DNA from 3 places in the Paenibacillus sp. J22R98 genome. Region 2 is predicted to be linked to each of the others. Evidence: riboswitches for the same ligand, from Rfam matches in the RefSeq annotation. Region 2 holds a riboswitch; each other region holds the start of a gene.
What was found. A riboswitch is a leader RNA that binds a small molecule or an ion and turns the genes downstream of it on or off. The one in region 2 is predicted to bind cyclic di-AMP.
Positions count from the first base shown of each region.

Region 1 (4,855 bases), on a different contig from region 2:
GAGTTTTTGTAGCTGGCCAGGTTATGCAAATCGTCCTGGTTCCGCGTCTTAAGCACGCCGTCATGGCCGGTAATCACGACAATATCCGGTTTGATTTGCGGAAGCAGTCGGTACACCACGTCGGCCATTTGGGATTCATGCACGTATACCCCGTGGGCAGGGACGCGCATTTGCGTATACAGCTGCATGCTTTTTCTCATATAGTTGCTGTCCCCGTCCAAATGAAGTACTTTTCCGGGCACCTCAAAGTACGGCTGGGATTGGCTCTGCGCGCGCTGCAGTTCACGTTCAATTATCTGCTGCTCGCGTTGTTCCTGCATCCTTAGCGTGGACTCATTGGCCTTAATGCGTGCCTGCCTCGCCGCGCCGGAGGATTCCGGATCGCTCATAACGGACAAATCGACAATTGGCGCGTCTGCAAGCAGACGATAGTCGGTGCCCTTCAGGATGGCTGTCTGTTCTAGAATTGTCGCAACACGAAAAAGGACGTCCCCGCCATAGGATTTGCGGACGACCAGGTCCCCTTGCTTCATGGGCAAATCACCTCTTCGTCTATCCTATGGGGAGACGCCCCTGATGGTGCGCTCACTTTTATTTTTTAGTTAGTTGCTTGTAAGTCCGCAGCCAGCAGGGCACGGCTTAATGCGGCAAACTCTTCAAGCGACAGGGTCTCCCCGCGCCGGGACGGATCAACGCCGATGTCTTCAAGCAGCGGTCCGAGCTTCTCGCGATTGACTTTGCCTACATAAGCGGTCAAATTGTTCGCAATGGTTTTGCGGCGCTGCGCGAAACAGGCCTGAACCGTTTGGAAGAAATGCGCTTCGTCCTCGACTTCAACAGCCGGCTTTTCCCTAAGCGACAGCTTAATCACCGCGGAATCGACATTAGGCTGCGGAATGAATACCGTGTGCGGCACAATGCATACAAGCTCAGGCACGCAATAGTACTGTACAGCAACGCTAAGGCTGCCGTACTCCTTGCCGCCGGGCTTAGCAGCCATCCGCTGCGCGACTTCCTTCTGGATCATGACGACGATGTGCTCAAGCGGCAGCTTCTCTTCCAGCAGCTTCATGAGGATCGGTGTCGTCACATAATACGGCAGGTTCGCTACGACGCTTACGCCTGTGAGCCCGGCAAACTGCTCCTTCAGCAGTTCGGCGAGGTCAAGCTTGAGCACATCACCATGTACGACGTGCACATTCGGCGTATCGGCCAATACATCCCTTAGAATCGGAATCAGCCGATTGTCGATCTCAACTGCGGCTACGCGCCCTGCAGCGTGTGCCAGCTTCTGTGTTAATGCGCCGATACCCGGTCCGATCTCAAGCGCGCCTTTCGTCTCATCCAGCTCAGCTGCACTGACGATGTTGCGTAAAATATTTTGATCGATCAGAAAGTTCTGACCGAGGCTTTTCTTAAAGGTGAAACCGTATCTGGCGATAATGTCTTTCGTCCGCTTCGGTGAAGCAACATCGACACCCGCCTTAATTCCCTCTGTCATTATTGATCTCCTTCGCTCGCCTGCTCCATCGTGGTTAGAGCCCGCATAAATTCCTCGCGCGTGATGCGAAACATCGAACAGCGTTTATAGAACTGCTTGCCATTCGCATAGCCGATTCCGAGCAGATTGCCCATCTTCAGCCGTCTATCCGAAGCTTGCGGATGTACGAGCAGACCTGCCTGCATTAAATCATCCATCGTAACCTCGGCAAGACCTGCAGTGTCAGACGTCGCTTCTGTCCGCAAATTAGCGAGTGCTCGCTTAATGGCTTCCGGTGATGCGTTCTCGACACCAATGTCTCCTTTGTAGAGCGCCTCTTCCTGTGGGAGAAAGGCGTGCTTGCAGCCTGGTACTCGCTGCGCTACGATTTTGCGGATTCGCTCGCCTGCATGGTCAGGGTCGGTAAAAATAATAACGCCTCTTCGCTCCTGAGCTAACATAACGCGGCGGATAACCGCTTCGCCTATAGCCGAACCCCCGGTCTCAATGGTTTCTGCATCTACGGCTCGCTTGATGGCAACTGTATCATCTTTTCCTTCTACTACAATGATTTCTTTAATCATGGGACTCCATTCCTTCCCTTCCGTACAACATGCAAAAAGAAGAGGCATCGCCTCTTCTTATGATGGCATATTTACGTTCGAAATACGATACGCATGTTCATACCGCGGAAATACTTCCTATACGGCTTCCGGCTTCTTCGGCCCAAGCACATATACGGTATAGCCCCGCTTCCGACCAAACTTATCGGCATACGACTCGCTGTCAAAATAAACATCAATCTTGTTGCCTTTGACTGCGCTGCCCGTATCCTCTGCACGGCGGAAACCGATCCCTTCGATATACACCCACCAGCCGATCGGAATGACTTTCGGATCGACCGCAATGGTACGGCCTTCCTGAACGCGTGATCCCGATGCGGTTATGCCGTACTGTGGATGGTTCTTTCCTTTACCTGTTGAAGCCAAGCCGGCTGAATAAGCCGTAAGGGTTACGTTCTTCAATACTTTCTTTGCACTGAATGTAACGCCCCGCTTCGTCATGGTAGATACACTCGGCGAATTCGCCCTTAGCATCGTTACCTTCGGCTCAGGCTTCTTCGTCCCGACTGACACGATCTGATCGACAGATGGTGACTTGGTCAACTTCTCGACCAGTGTCTGTGAGACTAGAACGCCGTCTTCGAAAGTCTTTTCATAACGCTTAACGACAGTGCCTTGTTTACCCGTTTGGACAAGCTGTTCTTTCCCTAGCGCAAGCTTGGGATTATCCTTCTTCACAATGGAGAAAGGAACGGGGTGGGTACTCTCCGAGATCTTCGTGTCAATCCGAGTGATCGAGATGATCATATTCGGTTTAAGTGTCGAGGATAATGAAGGTACTACCTTATCTTGACTGCGTATCGATATATGAGCCTGATCGATCGCCGCCTGTACGGTTCTTTCTGTCGTGTACAACGTTCTTGCTTTGCCGTCAGCTTTTACAATAAGAGGCACCGCTTGATCGATAACGATTCGGTCACCGTCTTTAATACCGCCATCCAGCGGCATCGACACTTTATCATAAGTGCCAACTGCAATAGCTTGTTCATCCAGTAGGCGTTGAAGGACCCATTGCTTCGTAGAGACAATGGTTTCTCGTCCATTCACTACTACGGACACGCGCTTGTCAGCCGTTCCGTACAACAACACCAGAAACATGAAAGTCATAGCGATTGAGATCATGGCGCTTAGTACAATTAAACGCACGTTCTCATGCTTCCATCGCAATGCGAAAGACATGCTGGATGATCGTTTCCCATGGGTGTCCTTAAGCTGGAGTGCTCCCATTTCTTCGGTCCTCCTTACATAGCCCCGCCGCCTTTGTTACGCATGATTACATAGACGCGACTATAGAGATTTTCTTTCCAATTTCCGCCCCGGACCACTTCCATAATACAGCTTTTGTCGTCAGTTTATGCTTCTTTCAAACAAAAAGAAGCCCGACGACAGAGGATCTGTTTCGTGGCTTCCCATTAGACAATGGTAGCATGGAGTTGCATTCACGAGGTTGATCTCTCTTATTGACGCTTGCGAGGTTAGCTGTCGGATTCGGACGTGAGAGTCGCCCTATTCGCTAATGGCACGATTAACATTGCTGCGCCGGTCGCAAAATTCACCCCAAGAAGAATTTCATGTCTATCACTGTCTGCCTTTGTACAAAACAGTGTCGCCCTTTAGTCGACGAACACGTTTTTAAGGAGAAGAAACGAACAAGCTGTTTCTTCTTGCTACAAACAGTTTCAACAATTGGTTCCCCCGCTCTCCGATCATCGGAGATTAAGCGTTTTATTGGAAAAGGAATACAAGTTTTGTTGCTCTGAAATGAATCATAACGTCTACCGCGCCACATTGTAAAGAACTGATTAATGACGATTTTAACGAATTTCAAGGAAAAATAGGCGAAAAGTAAGCAATTTCTTCAAAAAAAATCAGTTTTATCACGAGAATAGTCCCAAATCCTTGCTTTCAAAGCCGTTTTCATCAGATTCCAAAACATTTCATTGCATTTTCCGTGGTTATTTTGCCGACTTCCTCCACACTTTTACCTGTTATCTCCGAAATCGTGTTTGCTACAAGACGGACGAAAGAAGACTCATTTCGTTTCCCTCGATGGGGATGCGGTGCCAAATATGGAGCATCCGTTTCGATCAAAATCCGGTCCAAAGGCACTTGTGAAAGCACTTCCTTTGGCACCCTTGCATTGGTGAATGTAAGCGGTCCACCGAATGAAATATAGAAGTTCATATCGAGACATTGTTTCGCCGTTTCCCAGCTGCCGGAGAAGCAGTGCATGACGCCGCCAACGTCCTTGGCGCCCTCTTCTCGGAGCAAGGTAACGACATCCTCATGGGCATCACGGTTATGGATAACAATCGGCATCTTTTTCTGCTTAGCTAATTGGATTTGCTCGCGAAATACACGCTGCTGAACATCCTTAGGCGAGGTATCCCAGTGATAATCCAGTCCAATTTCACCGATCGCCACGACCTTCGGATGATCGCAGAGCGACGCAATCCAATCCAAATCCTCTGGCCGCATATCAATGCTGTCAACCGGATGCCAGCCGACGGCGGCATAAATAAAGGAATACTGCTCGGCAAGTGCCATCGTGGTTGGAATGGTTTCACGGTTGAAACCGATATTGATGAGCTTATGTACGCCGGCAGCCTGCGCTCTTTCGATAACTTCCGCCCGGTCTTCGTCGAATTTATGCGAGTCTAAATGCGTATGCGTGTCGATTAACATGGTGTCTTTCGGAACCCCTTTCTACATTAAAGCAAATAATTCGCGGAGTTTCGCAGGCAGCCTGTGG
Region 1 covers NZ_JBXENW010000016.1:10,503-15,357, reverse strand. The annotation lists gene yabG (sporulation peptidase YabG) at 1-533, opposite strand, end outside; gene rsmA (16S rRNA (adenine(1518)-N(6)/adenine(1519)-N(6))-dimethyltransferase RsmA) at 599-1,501, opposite strand; gene rnmV (ribonuclease M5) at 1,501-2,064, opposite strand; gene AC50Y3_RS28560 (resuscitation-promoting factor) at 2,182-3,330, opposite strand; cyclic di-AMP (ydaO/yuaA leader) riboswitch at 3,553-3,836, opposite strand; gene AC50Y3_RS28555 (TatD family hydrolase) at 4,024-4,788, opposite strand; gene AC50Y3_RS28550 (HD domain-containing protein) at 4,810-4,855, opposite strand, start outside.
Region 1: another riboswitch for cyclic di-AMP. It lies ahead of AC50Y3_RS28560 (resuscitation-promoting factor); the one in region 2 lies ahead of AC50Y3_RS08630 (3D domain-containing protein).

Region 2 (4,855 bases):
TAAGCAGGGGATTCAAACGCTGATTCGCGGAATGAAACAACATTAAAACTTTCTAACTGTGCAGGGTTTGCAAGAATTAGAGGCGAAATTCTTATGTAGACTTCATCACCCGGAGGGTATGAGACATGAGGCGTAAAGCCGTATATTGTAACAAGCCGCTTGCTGTGAAAGTGAAGCGTAAGCTCGGTAAAAGCAATCCATGTGTGGACGATGTCGATGCCAGATCCGACATGCACAATTACCAACGATTGATCAAATATTTGCCGGAACCGATTTTTGTACATGACGGGAACGACATTCTATTCGCCAATCAAGCAGGTCTTAAATTGCTGAATATTTCGGAAAGCGATTTCTCCACTGGACATATGAGCTTTCGTTACATACATCCCGATTACAGGGAGCGGTCCGCAGCGCGTGTGAAGGCGATTATGGAAACGGATGAGCCCAACGAGTTCTTGGAATGCCAGCTGATTGCAGAGGGCGGCGAGATTATCGACGTCGAGGTGTCCAGCACGCGTATTCGCAATTACTTGGATAAGGGCACTGTCGTGCAAAGCGTGTTCCGCGATATGCGTGAACGGAAGAAGGAAGAAGAAGCGCTGATTCAGTCGGAGAAGCTGTCGGTTGCCGGTCAAATGGCCGCGGGTATCGCACACGAAATTCGCAATCCGCTAACGTCGCTGATCGGCTTTTCGAAGTTTCTGAAGACGAAGATCGACAAGTATCATGAATACTTCGATATTATGCTGGTCGAACTGGACCGGATCAACTCCATCGTGCAGGAATTCATGGCGCTTGCCAAGCCGCAGGCGAACCAATTCCGTAAGCATGACTTGGTCAAAATCATTCAAAGCGTACTGACGCTGCTTGAAACACAGGCGATTCTGCGCGATGTACAGATCGTTTCGCGTGCGGACGCCATTTCAGCGGAACTGCTCTGCGACGAGAATCAGCTGAAGCAGGTGTTCGTCAATGTGCTCAAGAATGCGATCGAGGCCATGCCAAGCGGCGGTGTGATTACGATCGATATGAAGCTGCATCAGCAGAGCGAGCTGATCGTCGAAATCATCGATCAGGGGATCGGCATTCCGCAGGATCAGCTGCCTAAACTAGGCGGGCCGTTCTTTACTACGAAAGACAGCGGAACGGGTCTGGGACTCATGATCTGTTATCGGATTATCGAAGGCCATCATGGACGGATGGACATTACAAGCATTCCTCAGAAGGGGACAACGGTAAGCATCTTTCTTCCGCGAAATGTCTAGATCGTGGTAATTTTGAAAGCTGTTCCTGTATTTACCGGTAGGATTCGCCTTGCCGGATATGGTATTCTATTACGCGAGCCGAAACGTAACGTACGGGGGATCTTTTAGGGAGTGGCATCACTGCCCTCCGGCCTGACATTCCGCTGGATTGGAATGCAGTGCTGAACGCGCATCTGGCGCTGGGGTGAATCGCTTATTTCACGAAGCGTAGGGTTGAACTCCTCAATCCGAATCCGACAACTAACCTCGCAGGCCGCATGCGATAAGGAAGATTATGACACGCTGTTAAGCTGTGTGTCCTTCATCGCGATGACGGAATAAATCCGCACATGCAGTTCTGTGGATGATAGCCGTAAATCAAAAGGAGGCAATACAACTTGATGAAACAAGTATGGAAGAAAAGCGTTGTAATCGCAGCGCTCAGCTTTGCTGTTCTCACACACTCAGCAAGCGCAGCATCGACGTACAGTGCGAAAGACGGCGACACGTTCTGGGAGCTTTCCAAGCAATTCGGTATTTCCTTGCAGCAAATGCTGAAAGCTAATCCGATGATTGATCCCAACAACATCTATGCAGGGCTTAGCATCGTTATTCCGACTTCGCAAGTTGTGAAGACGACGACTGCGAAGGCAGCACCGATTGAGAAGGCAGCGAAAGCGAAAGCTGCACCTAAGGCAAAAGCAGCAGCTAAAGCAGCTCCGAAAGCGAAGGCTGCGCCGAAAGCGAAAGCCGCGCCAAAAGCTGTAAAAGCAGCATCTAAAGCAGCGGTAGGCAAATCGATGAAAATGACTTCTCTGGACAGAGAAGATGAAATCATCACGATCGGCAACAGCAATTATAACTATTCGGAAGTTGTACAAGCAAAAGCAAGCGCGTATACAGCGGCTGCATCGGAGAACGGCTCATGGGGCGCGGTAGACTACTTCGGTAACCCGCTTAAGCTTGGAACAATTGCAGTTGACCCGAACGTTATCCCGCTTGGCAGCAAGGTCTATGTTACAGGCTATGACCATGGCGGACTTCCGGCTGGCGGCATGATGGCTATTGCAGCAGATGCTGGCAGTGCCATCAAAGGCGATCGTATTGATATTTTCGTACCGCAATCGCAACAGCAAGCCAGCACATTTGGCTTTCAATACGTGAAAGTATTCATTCTTGAATAGTATATAGTGAAACGAAACGGCAGCCCGGTGGGGCTGCCGTTTTGTTATTATCGAGACCGGACACTCCGGGCTTCAGGTTTATTCAGCAGCTCAGGCAGCGTTACGATCTGATACCCTTTGCTGTGCAGCAGCCGGATGAGCCTTGGGAGTGCAGCGATTGTGCCCGATAAATCCTGGCCTTCCCCGCCGCCGGCATGCTGCAATATAATCGATCCGGGCTGCAGGGTTCTTTTGATATTGATCAGGATGCTGTTGCTGTCGAGACTTTTCCAGTCGACGGAATCCACATCCCAATTGACGACAATGTAGCCTCTGCGGCGCAGCCAGTCGACCTGCTGCGGAGTAATCTCGCCGTAGGGCGGTCGTATGAATTTGGGACTGTATCCGGCAAGGGGACGCAGGATCCCATCGGTTTGCCAAATTTGCTGCTCGAAGGCATAACGGGAAATGCGCGAGAACACTGCATGATCATACGAATGATTGCCTATAATATGGCCTTCTTTACGCATGCGCCGTACAAGAGCCGGGTGTTTCGCCGCGCGGTTGCCGACGACAAAGAAGGTGGCTCTTACTTTATAACGGGCAAGAATCTCCAGCACCTGTGGCGTGTAACGCGGATCAGGCACGTCATCGAAAGTCAGTGCTACACGACGTGATCCTCGCGGTCCCCAGACAACGAAAGAACCGGGAAATTGCTGCTGCAGCTTTACCCATGACATGGCGCTGCTGCGCTTCTTCCTGCGTCTCTGCTCGCTGTTGAAAGAAGGCTCTGCGTGTTTGGTACCGGTAGTAATCCCGTGTCCTTCATGTTCAGTTGCAGGCAAGGGGTCACTGACACCGCTGACGCGCGGGAAGTCGGCAGATGAGGAGTTGGCATCGTCAGCAAGCGACGAAGAGCCTACTAATGCGGTCCAGGCAAGCAGCAGCACTAACACCCGCTTTGTTACAGGCATCCCGAACATGTTCTTCGTCCCTCCGCTCCAAGCGAAAATGTACTGATATAACCGTGCAGTAACCTGTCGCTCTCATTTTGCCCTGCCATCCTTTGATCATGCATGAAAGATCCCTCTTTACACGGTTAGTCTCGAACACGTAACATGTAAGGGAATAAGTTGAAAAGGGGATAGAACATGCCAGCCATTGATATGCCGTTACATGAATTGAAAACGTATTCAGGAATCAATCCAAAACCTGCCGACTTCGATGCATACTGGGATCGCGCTTTAGCGGAGATGCACAAGACCGATGCTGCCGTAGAACTTATTCCCAGTGATTTCCAAACGCCGCAGGCGGAATGTTTCGATCTTTACTTTACCGGCGTCAAAGGTGCGCGTGTTCATGCGCAATACGCGCGTCCTCGGAACGCGGCAGCGCCACACCCCGCAGTGGTTCAATTTCACGGCTATACCGGCCATTCCGGCGATTGGACCGAGCGTCTTGCTTATATATCGCTCGGCTATTCCGTGTTCGCGATGGATTGCCGCGGTCAAGGCGGTAAGTCAGAAGACACCGGCAGCGTAAAAGGCAACACCCATCATGGCCACATCATCCGCGGACTTGACGATGAACCGGATCAGCTGCTATTCCGCCACATCTTCCTCGACACGGCTCAGCTTGCGGGCATCGCGCTGAATATGCCTGAGGTCGATCCAAGCCGAGTTTATGCCATGGGAGGCTCGCAAGGCGGCGCCTTGACGATCGCGTGTGCAGCGCTTGAGCCGAGAGTAGCCAAGCTTGCGCCCGTATTCCCATTCCTCAGCGACTATAGACGCGTATGGGAAATGGATCTGGCGAAGGACGCGTATCATGAGCTGCGTACTTACTTCCGTCATTTCGATCCGCAGCATGAGCACGAGGATGAAATTTTCACGAAGCTGGGTTACATAGACATTCAGCATTTAGCAAACCGGATTCAAGGCGAGGTGCTGATGGGCGTGGGCCTGATGGACACGATCTGCCCGCCTTCCACGCAATTTGCGGCCTATAACAAGATTACATCGAAGAAGCGTCTTGAAATTTTCCCGGACTTTGGCCATGAAGGGCTGCCGGGCTTGAATGATAAAATTATGCAGTTTTTCTTAGCGGAATAGGGGAGGTTGACGATCATGTTGTTAGAAGTGAAAGATAAGCTTGTTATGATCGGAGATTCCATCACGGATTGCGGCCGTGCGCGGCCTGTTGGAGAAGGGCTGTTCGATGCCATTGGCAAAGGATACGTCGGCCTTGTCGATGCCTTGTTGACAGCAGCTTATCCGGAGCGCGGTATTCGCGTTGTGAACGTCGGAACAAGCGGCAATACCGTGCTTGATTTGAAGGCGCGCTGGCAGACGGATGTGCTGGATCAGAAGCCGGATTGGCTCTCGATCATGATCGGCACCAACGATGTATGGCGTCAATTTGATACGCCTCTTATTACAGAGTCTCATG
Region 2 covers NZ_JBXENW010000002.1:713,115-717,969, forward strand. The annotation lists gene AC50Y3_RS08620 (TetR/AcrR family transcriptional regulator) at 1-46, shown strand, start outside; gene AC50Y3_RS08625 (ATP-binding protein) at 126-1,265, shown strand; cyclic di-AMP (ydaO/yuaA leader) riboswitch at 1,332-1,536, shown strand; gene AC50Y3_RS08630 (3D domain-containing protein) at 1,646-2,428, shown strand; gene AC50Y3_RS08635 (polysaccharide deacetylase family protein) at 2,476-3,390, opposite strand; gene AC50Y3_RS08640 (alpha/beta fold hydrolase) at 3,559-4,518, shown strand; gene AC50Y3_RS08645 (SGNH/GDSL hydrolase family protein) at 4,534-4,855, shown strand, end outside.

Region 3 (4,855 bases), on a different contig from region 2:
GAAACACGTCCCCAACACGGCTCTCGGCAATATAGGTTTCATCAAGCTCGCCTAAATGAGTGCGGCTGTCAGCATGATGAACAGGATAGGCGGAGCTCTGTGGAATCGTGCCCGCGCCGGTGATAGCTGCCATAGATGTATTGGCCCGCTTGCGAAGCATATCAGTGCTGCGATCCCATTCCATTAAAGGCCGTGCAAATGGGTAAAATCCCGACAGCACCTTGAGCGCCGCTTCCAGCCGCTCTCGCGGGAAGCTGCGGAAACATTCGCTTTGTATGACGAGTCTGTATAACGCATCTACCGAGATATCTTCCGCCGCCACGATGGATGTCATATGCTGCGACAAGACATCGAGCGGCTCTCGCGGCAGGGTGATCGCTTCGATGTCGCGCCGCCCGATGTTGCGGCAGAGCACAGCCGCCTCCGGCAGCTCGCTGCGTGATCGCGCTATGATAAAGCCGCGGCTCACGTCGCCAACGGCGTGGCCGGCGCGGCCGATTCGCTGGATGCCCGCGGCAGCCGCTTTAGGCGAGTCGACCTGAATCACGAGGTCGACATGGCCCACGTCAATGCCGAGCTCGAGCGAGGAAGTGGCGACGAGGCAGCGCAGCTCGCCGGCCTTGAGCATGCGCTCGACCTCGAGCCGCCGCTCGCGCGAGAGGCTGCCGTGATGCGCGCGCGCCAGCTCGTAACCGGCGTGCTCATTGAGCCGCAGCACCAGCCGCTCGCACATGCGGCGGCTGTTCACGAACAGCAGCACGGAGCGTGCGCCTTCCATCAGCGCCATCATCCGCTCGATGATGGGCTGCCACACGCCATCGCGCGTGCGGGCAGGGCGGCTGAGGTCCGGCATCGTAACCCGGACCTCTATGGATTTGGTCATCGTACTCTCGACGATGACCACGGGGCGCTGCGCGTAGCCGAGCGGATGCGCCTGCTCGGGCTCGTCTTGCCGCCCGGAGGCGAATGCGCCAATAGCCTCGCCGCCATCTCGCGATGCATCTCCGCTATCGGCTACGTCCGCACCAAAACCGCCGCGCTGTGCCGCACCTATGCTATCGCTCGCACCGAGCCCGCCACTGCTCTCCGAATAGCCATCGCCCGCGGCGAGCCCGTCACTCCGCAAGGCATAGCCATCGGTCGCACCGAGCCCGTCACTGCGCACCGCATTGCTTTCGCCCGCACCGAGCCCTTCGCTGCGCCCCGCACTGTCTCGTCCTACATTTTCTCCAGCGCGTGCACCTGCGCCAAACCCCGCGCCGGCCGCCGGCTCCCATCCGCCAAGAAATCGCGCGACCCGCGACAGCGGCTTCTGCGTCGCAGACACGCCGATCCGCTGCACGGGCTGCGCCGCGAGCGCGGACAGCCGCTCCAGCGAGAGCGACAAATGCGCGCCGCGCTTGTCGCCGGCAAGGCTGTGGATCTCGTCGACGATAACGGTCTCGACCGTTCCGAGCATGCTGCGACCTTTGTCCGAGGTGAGCAGCAAATAGAGGGACTCCGGCGTCGTCACGAGCACGTCGGGAGGGCGCCGAGCCATGCGGGCACGCTCACTTGAAGGCGTATCGCCGGTCCGTACCGCTGAGCGGATGCCCGGCCATGTCTCAGTCGCGTCGTCGCTTTCGCCACTTTCAAACCGCTCAATGTCCTCCATAAATCCAATCAAATGGTGCTGAATGTCATTGTTGAGCGCTTTTAGCGGCGTGATATACAGCACACGGACGCCTGCCGAGAGGGCTTTACCCCGTGCGGCAGCAGCCAGCTTGCGCTGAGCAAGCCGATTCAAACAGGGCAGCAGCGCTGCCAGTGTTTTGCCCGAGCCGGTTGGCGCGGCAATCAGCGTATGACGGCCTTCCACAATGGCGGCCCAAGCTTCCAGCTGGACAGGCGTAGGCTCGCCGAACGTATGCCCAAACCAACCGGCCAGCGTCTTATGAAATCCCGCGAGCGCGGGAGAAGAGAGTGACATAGCGAAACCTCCTTATCTATGAAAACTTAAACGTATAATTCCATCTCCAGAAGACGTTAGCAGCTACTTTTAACGGTAAAGCGCACCTCAGAGCCCTTTTTTCAGCAAACGAACTCGCTAAAAAATTCTAACGAATCCCACAGGTCTTATTTCGGCCAATAATCACGATATAAAAATCTAACGAATCCTACAGGTCTTATTTGGCCGGAAACTGCCCTTTTCCAGCCCAATTCACCTAAATAAGACCGCTAGGATTCGTTAGAATCGAAAAGTAGCGATTTTCCCTAAAATAAGACCTCTACGATTCGTTAGCGTGCAACCACTGCATTAACACGGAGGACCACTGCCGCTGACCCCGGCCCGGAGCGCCGTCCAGGCGAACAGCAGCCCCACTGCAATGAAACGACCTTCTCGGCACTCAACCGACGAGCCAGCGCCTTTCGCCCTTTCGTCCGTACCAGCCGTCACACCGACGCCTTCCCATTCTCTCGGCACTCAACCGTCGAGCCAGCGCCTTTCCCCACGGTCACGCCGACGCTCATCCCCATCTCTATCATCCTACTATTCATCATGAGTCAATCGATTCCTCTTTAGACAGTCCCCACCGGTTGCGGCTGCAAAAATCGGTCATTTGTTAGGCTTCGTTACATAAACTTAAAAAAAGAACCCATACAGGAGGAATCCGGCATGGCAGGATGGCGGGACAGCTTAGAGAATCGGCGAGCAGAGTGGAAGAAGCTAGAGGTGGGGTTAACCGATACGTTGGCGGGACGGCGTGTGCTGCGGGTGACTGGGCCGAGAACGCCGCGTCTGACAACGCCGGTGACGAAGGCGGTTCGTCAAGAGGAGCTCAAGGCAGTAGCGGATACGTTCGATGCGGGGCTTGCTTGCTTCTGCCTCGGTGAGCTGCCGGCAGGTGAGCGTCAAAACTTTCTCGAAGCCTGGCATGAGCGGCTTGCCTCAGGCGCGATCGTCGTCATGGCCGATCGCCGGAGCGAGGGCTGTGCGACGCCAATCGAGCTGCATGATCTCTTTGCGCCGCTTGGCAGCAAGCTCGATATCCAGGTTGGCCGAACGTTCTGGTGGGTGCGCTACTTAAGGCGGTAATCCCGAATATCTTATAGTGAAACAAAAGAAGCCGCAGATGCTTGTCCCGAAGGACGAACAGCTGCGGCTTCTTTTGTGCTCACACAGGCACCTAGGCAGGTGCAATCAAACTTACTCGTCGTCGCCGCCATCTGCTTCGTCAGAAGGCTCGTTCGCGTATTTCTCATACGTTTCCGGGCTCATCACGCGACGTGCTGTAACGTACCGTTTGGAATAGTAGGAATCACTTAGTGCGCTGATGGTCACACCTTTGCTGCTGGAGGAATGTGCAAACTTGCCTTCTCCAACATAGACGCCAACATGCGAGATTCCTTTGCCTGTCGTATTAAAAAATACGAGGTCGCCGGCAATCAAATCCGCTTTCGCGATTTTCTTGCCCAGCTGTGCTTGCGAACGGGATGCATGCGGGATATCCACGCCGAGTTTATTAAACACGTACATGGTGAATCCGGAGCAGTCAAACCCTTTCGTTGTCGTGCCGGTGTACACATAAGGTGTACCGATCAGATCTGAGATGACCCCATCCATTTTGGATTGCGCGAAAACGCTTCCTGTTTGAAAAAGTAGAAGCATCGCCAGTCCGATCAAAAGTGCAGAAATCTTTTTCAAAACGGGAAACTCCTTCCAGTGCCTACGAGGTTAGCTGTGGGGTTCGGTTGAAGGCTCCCTATGATCACCTCTGGCATTCCGCGGCTCGCTTTGCGGATGTCGGGATCAATTCACCCAAGATGGTTCCCCCGTTTCCCGTGATGGGAATTCGGCAAAATTTTCATTTCTAGGCATAATTATTCGATCATTTTCTTCCTTCTCCTTCCTAGTTCACAACTTGTTCACAAATTAAAATTATTAGAATGCAACCTTTTACCTCTCATTTTCGTATAGCGGCCGCTGGTTTGAGCCGTTTTGGGTCTCGCTCACCACCGCGCTCACGCGCAGCCCATCCCTGCAAAGCATGTCTCATCTTGAATAAAGACGCATGTCAAAAAAACCCGCTCTGTCGAGGGGTTTGTCTTTTATATGCCAGTTATTAGTTGAAAAAGAGACCGTCCCACTGCCATTAACATGACATGGTGGGCGGCCTCTGCGCACGGATTAGACTTGTTTCGACTGCCAGGCGTCGTACTGGGCGGCTACCGTCCACACCTTCATGATGGTTCGGATTAACTGGTAGCCTTGATGCAGGATAAGTGCCAGCAAACCTGCCCAAAGCAGCGAGACGGAGGCAATGGTCATGCTAAGCACGGCTCCGATGGCCCACATGAGAAGGGAAATGCCGGCGAAAGGCAGGAAGTTCGCAATACATGTCCATAAGGACCGGAGGGTGCCGGTTCCGGCGACCGCTCCGAACTGCATGGAGAGGAAGAGCAGGTGGATCAGAACCGCCCAAGCGAGCCAAGCACCCGCCCACGGACCTGCATGCTGCGCAAACTCCAGCAGTGAATTGCTTGCCAGTAGTTTTGTTAAAGCCCGAGGCAGCAGCCAGATGGCCGGGAGGAGCGTGAGCGTCGTCTCCACCAAGTAGAGCAGCGCTACCGGTTTCCAAGCCGCTCGAATGCCTTTTAGAAATTTTGTTCCGTCCGCGTCCGTCACATGATGGAGAGAGTGGAACAGCCCTGCATTCAGGAAAGGGGTGATCACAATGCGCCCAGCCAGCAGCCCGCAGAAGAGCCAGATGTATGGGCGGATCAGATCGGTCTTGATGAGCTGGAACTGCGCCTCCGTCATGAAGAGCTGAACGGCCGTCCCGCTGCTGCCGATGCTGTCCGGGAACCTTTTTAG
Region 3 covers NZ_JBXENW010000012.1:35,317-40,171, reverse strand. The annotation lists partial or broken gene AC50Y3_RS26455 (helicase-related protein) at 1-823, opposite strand, end outside; partial or broken gene AC50Y3_RS26450 (DEAD/DEAH box helicase) at 1,268-1,969, opposite strand; gene AC50Y3_RS26445 (hypothetical protein) at 2,657-3,076, shown strand; gene AC50Y3_RS26440 (C40 family peptidase) at 3,188-3,685, opposite strand; cyclic di-AMP (ydaO/yuaA leader) riboswitch at 3,690-3,849, opposite strand; gene AC50Y3_RS26435 (hypothetical protein) at 4,169-4,855, opposite strand, start outside.
Region 3: another riboswitch for cyclic di-AMP. It lies ahead of AC50Y3_RS26440 (C40 family peptidase); the one in region 2 lies ahead of AC50Y3_RS08630 (3D domain-containing protein).